Regions from separate parts of the Eubacterium sp. F2 genome, predicted to be linked through region 3. Evidence: riboswitches for the same ligand, from Rfam matches in the RefSeq annotation. Region 3 holds a riboswitch; each other region holds the start of a gene.

Region 1 (3,274 bases), 300 kb from region 3:
AAATGCTGATGTGTACATATTAGTTAGATATATCTAACTAATTTATGATGTGATTTTTTCATCATTGAGCTTATTCAATATCGACAGGGAGGTACATATTATGAGCAAGGTAGCAGTTGTATTCTGGAGTGGAACAGGAAATACTGAACAGATGGCAGATGCAGTCGCTGACGGTGCCAGGAAGGCTGGTGCAGAGGTCGATGTCATTCAGGCTGCAGACTTCAATGCAGATAAGGTAAAGGACTATGACGGCATCGTTTTTGGCTGCCCGGCAATGGGTGCAGAAGTTTTAGAAGAATCCGAATTCGACCCTATGTTCACTTCAGTCGAGGGAAGCTTGGGCGGAAAGAAGGTTGCTCTGTTCGGTTCTTACGGATGGGGCGGCGGCGCCTGGATGACCTCCTGGGAAGAGAGATGCGAAGGAGATGGGATTTCTCTTGCAGCGAACAGTGTCATCTGCAATGAAGCGCCTGATTCTGACGCTCTTGATTCCTGCGAGAAGCTGGGCGCTGCTGTCGCTTAGGATCTGGAGCAGAAATTCTGAAAACCAGACTGCCGGGCAGGGCAGAGGGCAGCCAGGTCAACAAGGGCTCACCTGCACAGACCTCCTCTGAATGTGCGGGGATTACCGATCCGCCGTCCCCTCTGCCCATTATATTTTGCCGAGAAGGGAGTGAATCATCCATGTCTGAAGAAACCATTCTGATGCACTGTTCTCCGGTCATCACCGGGCTGAAAACAGCCAACCTGTTTAATTACAGGTTTGATGACAGAAACGAAGTATTGAAAGAGCTGAAGCGTTTAAATCATGACCTTTCCGGAAAAGGCATACGCGTTATCCCATTGTCGTTTAAGAAAAACCGCGTACTCATCTATGTCTACCGTCCGGATTATGGATTTTTCAGGATTGATTTACAAATTTCGCATTTCGTGATATAGTCAACTCAATTGCATAGAAAGACATAGGGGAGCGGACAGCTGAGAGGCACGCCGATGCGTGCGACCCTTACACCTGATATGGATAATGCCATCGTAGGAAATGACTTTAATCTGTTATATGTTGCGTGTACCGGAGTCCGTGAGGACTCCGGTTTGTTTTTTTAAAAGCAGGGTAAACTCCTTGCCGTTTTTTCCTTTGTCCTGCTGTGCGTCGCGGCAGACCGGGGGGCACCACTTTCTGTCGCGGAAGAAAATTAATGGTTATTGTTCTGTAACAAAGCGCACACGCGCAAGACAAGAAAGGAAAGTTTATCATGGAAAACCAGAACACATTAACAGCTTCAGAAATGAAAGCAGGCGCCGGATGTCAGAGAAACTATGCTACGCAGATGGACGCTGCGCGCAGGGGAATCGTGACACCGGAGCTGAAAACCGTTGCAGAGAAGGAGCAACGCTCTGTGGAAGAAATGCTTCAGCTCGTTTCAAGCGGAAAGGTCGTCATTCCGGCGAACCGCCTGCATACCTGCCTGGACCCGAACGGAGTAGGAAGCATGTTGAGAACCAAAATCAATGTCAATCTCGGTGTCAGCAGGGACTGTAAGGATTACGATATTGAAATGCAGAAGGTCATGAGTGCGGTTAACATGGGTGGAGAGGCGATCATGGACCTTTCCAGCCACGGAAACACCCAGCCATTCCGCCAGAAGCTCTGCAGGGAATGCCCGGCAATGATCGGCACTGTTCCGGTTTACGATGCAGTTATTCATTATCAGAAGGATCTTGCAGAAATCTCCGCACATGATTTCATCGATGTTGTCCGCCTTCATGCCCAGGACGGCGTGGATTTTGTCACGCTTCACTGCGGAATTACACGGAAAACCATCGAGCAGCTGAAGAAATACGGCCGGAAAATGAATCTGGTCAGCCGCGGTGGAAGTCTGATTTTTGCCTGGATGAGCATGACCGGGCAGGAGAATCCGTTCTATGAATATTTCAATGAAATTCTGGACATCTGCAGGGAATACGATGTCACCATCAGTCTCGGCGACGCCTGCCGTTCCGGCTGCCTGGCCGATGGAACAGACGGATGTCAGTTAGAAGAGCTTCTCCGTCTCGGCGAACTGACGCAGCGCGCATGGGATAAGGATGTTCAGGTCATGGTGGAAGGTCCGGGTCATCTGCAGATGGATCAGATTGCGGCAAATATGAAACTGCAGCAGTCCATCTGCAAGGGAGCACCGTTTTATGTATTAGGACCTCTGGTTACAGATATTGCTCCGGGTTACGATCATATCACAGCAGCAATCGGAGGCGCCATTGCCGCCATGAACGGCGCGGCCTTCCTCTGTTATGTCACACCGGCAGAGCATCTGGCACTTCCGAATGTCGAGGACGTAAAAACCGGCATCATCGCCAGCAAGATTGCGGCTCACGCGGCAGATATCGCAAAAGGTGTTCCGGGAGCCCGGGATCAGGATGACCGGATGGCAGAGGCCCGCCGGAAACTGGACTGGGAGACTCAGTTTAAGGAGGCCATGGATCCGGAAACTGCGAAAGCGATTCGTGACAGCCGCGCTCCGGAAGATGATCACAGCGATACCTGCAGCATGTGCGGAAAGTTCTGCGCTGTCCGCAGCATGAACAAGGCGCTGGCCGGAGAATACATTGACATTCTCTAATTGAAGGTGAGTCTGTAACGCAGCCGGATGCCTGGACTTCTGAGCGCCTCGCTGCCAGACGATCGACGGCCTGACTCCGGAGGGCCGGCGGAGTCGGAAGCGTGAGCATGCGCGAAGGGAGCCGAGAGACGTTCCAGGCACAGGCTGCGTACAGCTCACAGAAAATGCCTGAAGATCTATTAACAAACACTCCCGCAACTCTTAACACTATCTTGCGTGTAAAACTTTTGTCCGCTGGACACGTATCTATGATAGAATAGATAAACAGATTTCTAAAAGTGACGCAAGGAGAAAACACAGAATGAATTACGATTTAAATGAATTCTTCCAGAATACGCTGGACGACGTGGTACGTTTCCGCGATTCTGAGGGGTTTCCGGAGATAGAAGAGAAGAATAAGGAACGTCTGGAGATGTACCTGTTCACTGGCGCCGAGTACCTCAGCTGGATTGCCCTGGATTACGGGTCGGAAGGAATGTCCTGGTACAGCCGGTCGCTGGCTGCGCGCAGAAGCCCGCAGCAGTATCAGCCGCTCATGGAGACCTACGCCGGAATTGAGACCGAACTGACCGAGCTCATGCAGCAGCTGCACAGCGATGAACGCTTTACGGAGCTTCTGGAGCAGGACCTGTACGCCATGTACTGCCTGGTTGTAT
Region 2 (3,274 bases), 910 kb from region 3:
ATTACCCCAGAGCAGCTTGTGGAGACGATTACCGGGTAAGGGCAGCCCCTTGCCCGGGTGTTTTTTGTCTGAAAATAGATTGCGCGCGATAGATTTCTGCTTCTCTGGGTATGAGAAATACAGAGTGAATTGAGGGGTAATACCGGAGATAGAGAAAGGAGGCGGAGATGTTCGGATTTCTGAAATGGAGAACGATTTACCGCACGCATGACCCGCAGGAATATGAAAAGGCGGTGCAGCTGCTGGAAGATCAGGGCTACCGTGTGAAGACCTATACGCTGGATTCTGAGGTTCCGGCGGGCTGCGGCTGAGGAGGCTCCGTAGACGTGCGAGATTATAACCGCGCGAAGAACCGTCCGGATATGTCGAACCAGGTGTTTGCGATCACCGTTATGAAGAATGACCGTGAGACCGCCGTGCCATTCCTGCAGAATGCACTGGGACGGGAACATCTGATGATGGGGAAATAAGCGCTTCCCGCGGCATGGACAAAACATACTCCCGCAAGAGAAAATCTGTATATGAGGGACCGCCCCGGTATGGCGTGATTCCCCGGGATAGGCTATAATGGGAGCAGAAAATCTTGTTTGGAGGAATGGAGAGTAACCATGAATAAAGAAGAACAGGCAGTATATTATAAAAATAACGGCTGCAACTGCGCACAGTCCGTCCTGATGACGTATAAAGATGAGCTGAATCTTTCTGAAGAGGAGCTGAGAAAGCTCGGCTCTGGATTCGGACTCGGCATGGGCGGCATGGAAGCGACCTGCGGAGCCCTGTGCGGCGCGATGATGATCGCCGGACTGAAGAATGACACTGGAATTCCGATGAGAAAGATCGCAAAGGAAATGGTGCAGCAGTTCCGTTCTGAGGCCGGCGCAGTCAGCTGCGAGGATCTGAAAGGCGTGAAGACCCACCGCATGCTGTGCGCCTGCGATGACTGCGTGCGCTATGCTGTCCGCATCCTGGAAGAGGGCGTGCCGCAGATCGTGAAGGATATTGTTGAGGAGCAGGCGAAATAGCCGGAGTATCTGAATTTTAACAGTTTTCCCATGTCATTACGGCATGGGAAAATTTTTTTACAGACGGGTCATTTCCAAAGACTTTGATTGTATCACAAGGCACACAGAATCACTACAGAGGAAAAGAACCCGGCTGCTGTAAATTTATCGTTGAAATTAAAACTTACATCCAGGAAGAATTACTGACACCATCTGCGTTCGTCAAGACATTGACAATCCCAATTAACCGCGTTATACTGTAAAAAACTGAACAGGGGAGCTGGAAAGACCGGCTGAGAGGAAGCTGAAGAAGTGCTTCGACCCATAATACCTGATGTGGATAATGCCAACGTAGGAATAGGAGAATGAAGAATTTTACGGAAGTGATTGACCACATCGCTTCCGTTTTTTCGTGCCCGGAAACAGACGGGCAGGGAAAAGAGACAATCTCATAGTTTCAACGGGCGGAGGATTCCTCCGTCTATAGAGAGTGAACAGGGCGTTCATGAAGGGGTGCACCACCGTGGGTACATTCTTTCGTGTGCCCTTTTTTCTATACAGAAAACGGAGAAAGGAGAAGACATGACGATCACAGCGAATGGCGATTCGGTTCAGCTTGCGGACGGAACGACCCTGCAGGAGTATCTTCAGCAGAAGAAGTACAATCCTGCAGTTATCGTCTGCGAACTGAATCTGAAGATCGTCGATCGGGAAACATACGGGAAGACCGAGCTTCACGACGGCGACGTGCTTGAAGTAGTCAGCTTTGTCGGAGGAGGCTGATTCACCCCGGCACAGCGCCGGACAAAAATTTATGAACAAGAGAACAATATGAATCGGTAAAAAACGGTGAAAGGCTGCCGGCGATGAAATCGTTCATCCATCGCCGGTGCAGAATCCGGCAGCCCGGCGCGCTTCAGGAAGAACAAAAATTAATCAACATCGGATAAGCACAGGAGGATTGAAATGGAAAAAGATACATGGTCTCTGAACGGACATGAATTTACATCCCGCTTTATTCTGGGATCTGGAAAGTATTCCCTGGATTTAATCAAGGCAGCGGTAGAAAATGCCGGCGCGCAGATTGTCACCCTGGCCCTGAGAAGAGCCAACGAGGGCGGACTGGCCAACATTCTGGACTACATTCCGGACAATGTTACCCTGCTCCCGAACACATCCGGAGCCAGAACCGCTGAAGAGGCCGTACGCATCGCGCGTCTTTCCAGAGAACTCTGCAAGACAGATTTTGTAAAGATCGAGATCATGAGAGACTCCAAGTATCTGCTTCCGGATAACGAGGAAACCATCAGGGCAACGGAAATCCTTGCTAAGGAAGGTTTTGTCGTCATGCCGTATATGTTCCCGGACCTGAACGCGGCCAGAGACATGAGAGACGCGGGAGCAGCCTGCATTATGCCGCTGGGATCCCCGATCGGCTCCAACAAGGGACTTGCTTCTAAGGAGTTCATCCAGATTCTGATTGATGAAATCGACCTTCCGATCATCGTAGATGCGGGAATCGGCCGTCCGTCCCAGGCATGCGAAGCTATGGAAATGGGAGCAGCCGCAATTATGGCTAACACCGGGCTGGCAACGGCAGGTGATGTCGCAATGATGGCAGGCGCCTATAAGAAGGCCATTGAGGCAGGACGCGAAGGATACCTGGCCGGCCTCGGAAGAGTCAGAAGCAAGGGTGCCGCAGCATCTGACCCGCTGACGGGATTCCTGCATGAGGTAAAGCCGCAGGAAGCAGCAGAGTAACGGGAAATACGAGATTGGAGGAAAGATCATGAGTGAAGCCGATCATGTTAATGAAAGTATATTAAATGACGAGATCATCAGGCTGCAGAAGCATAACAATGTAGACCCGATGAAATACCTTCCGGGCATGGAAGTCCTGGACAAGTCCACGATTCTGGACGATGTGCTGGAAGCGCGGAAGAACTATGATTACAGTAAATACACCGCAAGAGATGTCCGCCGCGCGCTGGACCATAACTCCTGCTCGCCGGAAGATCTGGCAGCGCTGCTTTCACCGGCAGCACAGCCGTTCCTGGAAGAAATGGCAGAAAAAGCCCAGAAAGAGACGAGAAAGCATTTTGGTAATTCCATCTGCATGTTTACGCCGATTTATATCGCCAATTACTGCGAGAACTTCTGCATCTACTGCGGATTTAACTGTCATAATAAGATCAAGAGAGCCAAGCTGGATGATGAGGGCATCCATCAGGAAATGGCCGCCATCGCAAAGTCCGGCCTTCAGGAAATTCTGA
Region 3 (3,274 bases):
TGACGATCAGAAGTCCGGCGATTCCAAGACCCGCCTTGGTCATGATGACGGCGATGTTCGTCTCTCCGGTAAACAGCGATGCTCCCATTCCAATCACGAACATGAAGACGGAAACGATGCTGTAGGTCACCACGCTTGCTGCAGCGGCCGCGGCCGGTTTCTCCGCCTCCCTCGTGTAGTCGGAAATCAGCGGGAGCCAGCTGAGCGGCATGGAAACCGCAAGCTCTACGGCGCCTCCGAAGGTCAGCGTTCCCGCTGAAACCTTCCCCATGCTGTTCCCGCTGAAGAAAACCAGCTTGAAGAGGATCACCGACAGAATCAGAAGCAGGACCATGGAAACCAGGCTGAGTTTTCCCAGATTGGTCACGCCAACCAGAATCCAGATCAGGATCAGAACTCCCATGATCAGCGCCCAGAACCAGACACCCATATGGAAAATCGACTGGGCGGAAACGGCTCCGTCGTAGGTCATGATGGCCGTCCAGCCGAGAAGCTGCAGGACATTCAGGATCGCGAACAGCTTGCAGCCGACGGTTCCGAAACTCATGCTGACAGTTTCCATCGCGCTCTTTTCTTCAAATCCTCCGATCAGACCGGCCAGGAGCATCATGACGCCGCCGATCAGATGGCCCAGCAGAATTGCGAGAAGAGCCTTCTTAAAGCCAAGTCCCGCAAAATACGTGCCGGTCAGGATTTCCGCGATGGACACGCCTGCGCCGAACCAGATCAGCGCGTTGCTGAAAGTCGAAGTTTTTTTAGTCATCTGCGTCCTCCTCCGGAAGCAGATCTCCGTACTCTCCTTCAATTCTGAACGCGTGATTCATCGGGCCGCTGCCCTTTCCCAGATCCAGCATGGCTGCCAGCGCGCCGGAAATATACGCCTTTGCGAGGCGGACGGAAGTCTTCAGGTCCCGGCCCTTTGCGAGATTGGACGCAATGGCGCTGGACAGGGTGCAGCCCGTTCCGTGGGTATTCGGATTGTCGATCCGCTTTCCTCTGAACCAGTGTGCGCCTTCCCCGTCAAACAGCAGGTCATTGGCGGTGCTCAGCTGATGGCCGCCCTTGCAGAGGACAGCGCAGCCGTAATGCTCCATGATCTTCTTTGAAGCGGTAATCATGTCTTCTTCTGATTTTACCGGCATCTCCGCCAGGACTTCCGTCTCCGGGATGTTCGGTGTAATCACTTCTGCCAGCGGCAAAAGCTTATTCTTCAAGGCATCTACGGCATCTTCGCTGATGAGCCGCGCACCGCTGGTCGCTACCATAACCGGATCCACGACGATGTGCTTTGCGCCGTACTGCTCCAGCTTTTCCGTAATTACTGCAATCAGTTCCTTAGAGGATACCATTCCTGTCTTTACCGCGTCCGGATAAATATCTGTAAAAATGCAGTCCAGCTGCTTTCCCAGAAACTCAGGCGTGGACTCCAGGACATCGGCAACGCCGGTGGTGTTCTGTGCCGTCAGAGCGGTAATCGCGCTCATGGCATAAACTCCGTTGGCCGTCATCGTCTTAATGTCTGCCTGAATTCCAGCGCCTCCGCTGGAATCCGATCCAGCGATTGTTAATGCGGTTTTCATCTTCATCTTGAGATCTCCTTTCTCAGAAACGCACTAATTTTCTATTGCGGCCGAAGGTGGTGCCCCCAATCCGCCGCAGGAAGAAGCATGCGCGCAGCGAAGCCTCAATCGGAAAGCCCCTCTGAAACTCCGCCTGCAGCAAGGAAAATGCCGATCGCATTGAAAAAGGGGCCTTCCTTTCCGGAACAGCCCCTTCAAAATTCATCTTCCATAATCCCTCCGCTGGCATTATCCAAATCAGGTTTTCAGGGTCAGGTTATTACCTTTCTCAGCCTTTCAGCTCCCCTTTATGTACGTACATGTTATTCTTCTGTATTCATTATCTTAACACTGCAGAAGAGCCCTGTCAAAATAATGAAATGGATAAATAAAGTTTTGACAGAAGAACAAATATGTGTTACAGTCAAACCATGATAGGACGTAGGATGATATATACATGCTACGTAGGATGTTAATAGACTGGGAAAGCCGGCGGAATACCGGGTCGAATTATTGCCTGGATAAAAGACTGAAAGGAGCTTATTTATCATGAGAATTGGATTTGTTGGATGCGGAGCAATTGGCAGCTGCTATGCCAGCTATTTAGTAAAGGCACATGAGGTCTGTGTTCTGGATACATCAGAGAAGGTAATCAATGCCGTTAAAGAACATGGAATCCTGGTAGATCAGTGCGCTCCGGGTCATGGAAACGGAGAAACGGTTGCCGTTCATCCTGCCATTGCCACCACTGACCCGAAGGAAATCGGAGTTGTCGATATCCTCGTTGTATTTGTTCACTATCAGTATCTGGAATCGGCTGTCAGAAATGCCCTTCCGATGATCGATAAGCATACCATGGTTATGTGCCTGCAGAATGGCTATGGAAATTATGATGAGATTGCCAAGGTTGTTCCGGAAGAACAGATCGTGATTGGAAATACGGCATTCGGAGCAACTCCAGTAGAACCGGGACATGTCAAGCATACTGGCTATGGCGCAATGAATATCGGAACCATCAAGGCACCTAAGGAGAAGGTACTTGAAGTGGCAGAAGCTTTCCGTGCAGCAGATCTGGATGTTGATGTCCATGACAACGTCATGAATGCCATCTGGCATAAACTGCTGGCAAATGTTGCCATTAACGGTGTCAGCGCGCTGCTTGAGACTAAGAACGGCTTCATCAGCCAGAATCCATATGCAAACAAGCTGACAGAAATGCTGATCGGTGAGGCAATTCTCGTAGCCAACGCAGACGGATGCACTTTAAATTACGAAGAAGAACTGGAACATGCCTATGATGTCTCCCGCAAGACTGACGAGACAATCAGTTCGATGGTGCAGGATGTCATTCATCACAGAGAAACGGAAATCCGCATTATTAACGGAGCAGTATCAAAGTTAGGAAAGAAATATAACATCCCGACACCTGCAAATGATACCATTCTGAACCTGGTACTGGCAAAGCAGTCCCTCTATCTTGGAAAATAGAGAAACAACAAAATAAATCTGTAAAAACCCTATACCTATATAAGAGGCCTTCTGTGATTTCAACCAATCATGGAAGGCCTTTTTTCTTGTATTGTCTGTCCGTCTGGCGGCAGCAAGTTTCCCGGATAACCGCCCTTCCATAACTCCTCATGGCCGGGGATCTCCTTCCAGCAAAAAGCAGAAAACGGCTGACTCACACTTCAGCCGTTTTCTGCAATATCATCTAA

What was found. Region 3 has a riboswitch for thiamine pyrophosphate ahead of thiD (bifunctional hydroxymethylpyrimidine kinase/phosphomethylpyrimidine kinase). Riboswitches for the same ligand answer to the same signal wherever they lie in the genome.
Region 1: it holds a riboswitch for thiamine pyrophosphate, as region 3 does, so the genes downstream of both, thiC (phosphomethylpyrimidine synthase ThiC) here and thiD (bifunctional hydroxymethylpyrimidine kinase/phosphomethylpyrimidine kinase) in region 3, are expected to answer to the same signal.
Region 2: it holds a riboswitch for thiamine pyrophosphate, as region 3 does, so the genes downstream of both, thiS (sulfur carrier protein ThiS) here and thiD (bifunctional hydroxymethylpyrimidine kinase/phosphomethylpyrimidine kinase) in region 3, are expected to answer to the same signal.

Annotation. Positions count from the first base shown of each region.
Region 1 is NZ_CP176393.1:2,061,582-2,064,855, forward strand. Features, by position in the region: gene ACI77B_RS08955 (flavodoxin) at 101-523, shown strand; gene ACI77B_RS08960 (DUF3793 family protein) at 685-939, shown strand; TPP riboswitch at 955-1,056, shown strand; gene thiC (phosphomethylpyrimidine synthase ThiC) at 1,287-2,618, shown strand; gene ACI77B_RS08970 (hypothetical protein) at 2,920-3,274, shown strand, end outside.
Region 2 is NZ_CP176393.1:841,213-844,486, forward strand. Features, by position in the region: gene ACI77B_RS03415 (lipoate--protein ligase) at 1-39, shown strand, start outside; gene ACI77B_RS03420 (hypothetical protein) at 168-311, shown strand; gene ACI77B_RS03425 (hypothetical protein) at 327-470, shown strand; gene ACI77B_RS03430 (C-GCAxxG-C-C family protein) at 609-1,022, shown strand; TPP riboswitch at 1,265-1,376, shown strand; gene thiS (sulfur carrier protein ThiS) at 1,584-1,784, shown strand; gene ACI77B_RS03440 (thiazole synthase) at 1,968-2,762, shown strand; gene thiH (2-iminoacetate synthase ThiH) at 2,872-3,274, shown strand, end outside.
Region 3 is NZ_CP176393.1:2,357,709-2,360,982, forward strand. Features, by position in the region: gene cytX (putative hydroxymethylpyrimidine transporter CytX) at 1-763, opposite strand, end outside; gene thiD (bifunctional hydroxymethylpyrimidine kinase/phosphomethylpyrimidine kinase) at 756-1,580, opposite strand; TPP riboswitch at 1,778-1,877, opposite strand; gene ACI77B_RS10360 (ketopantoate reductase family protein) at 2,109-3,047, shown strand.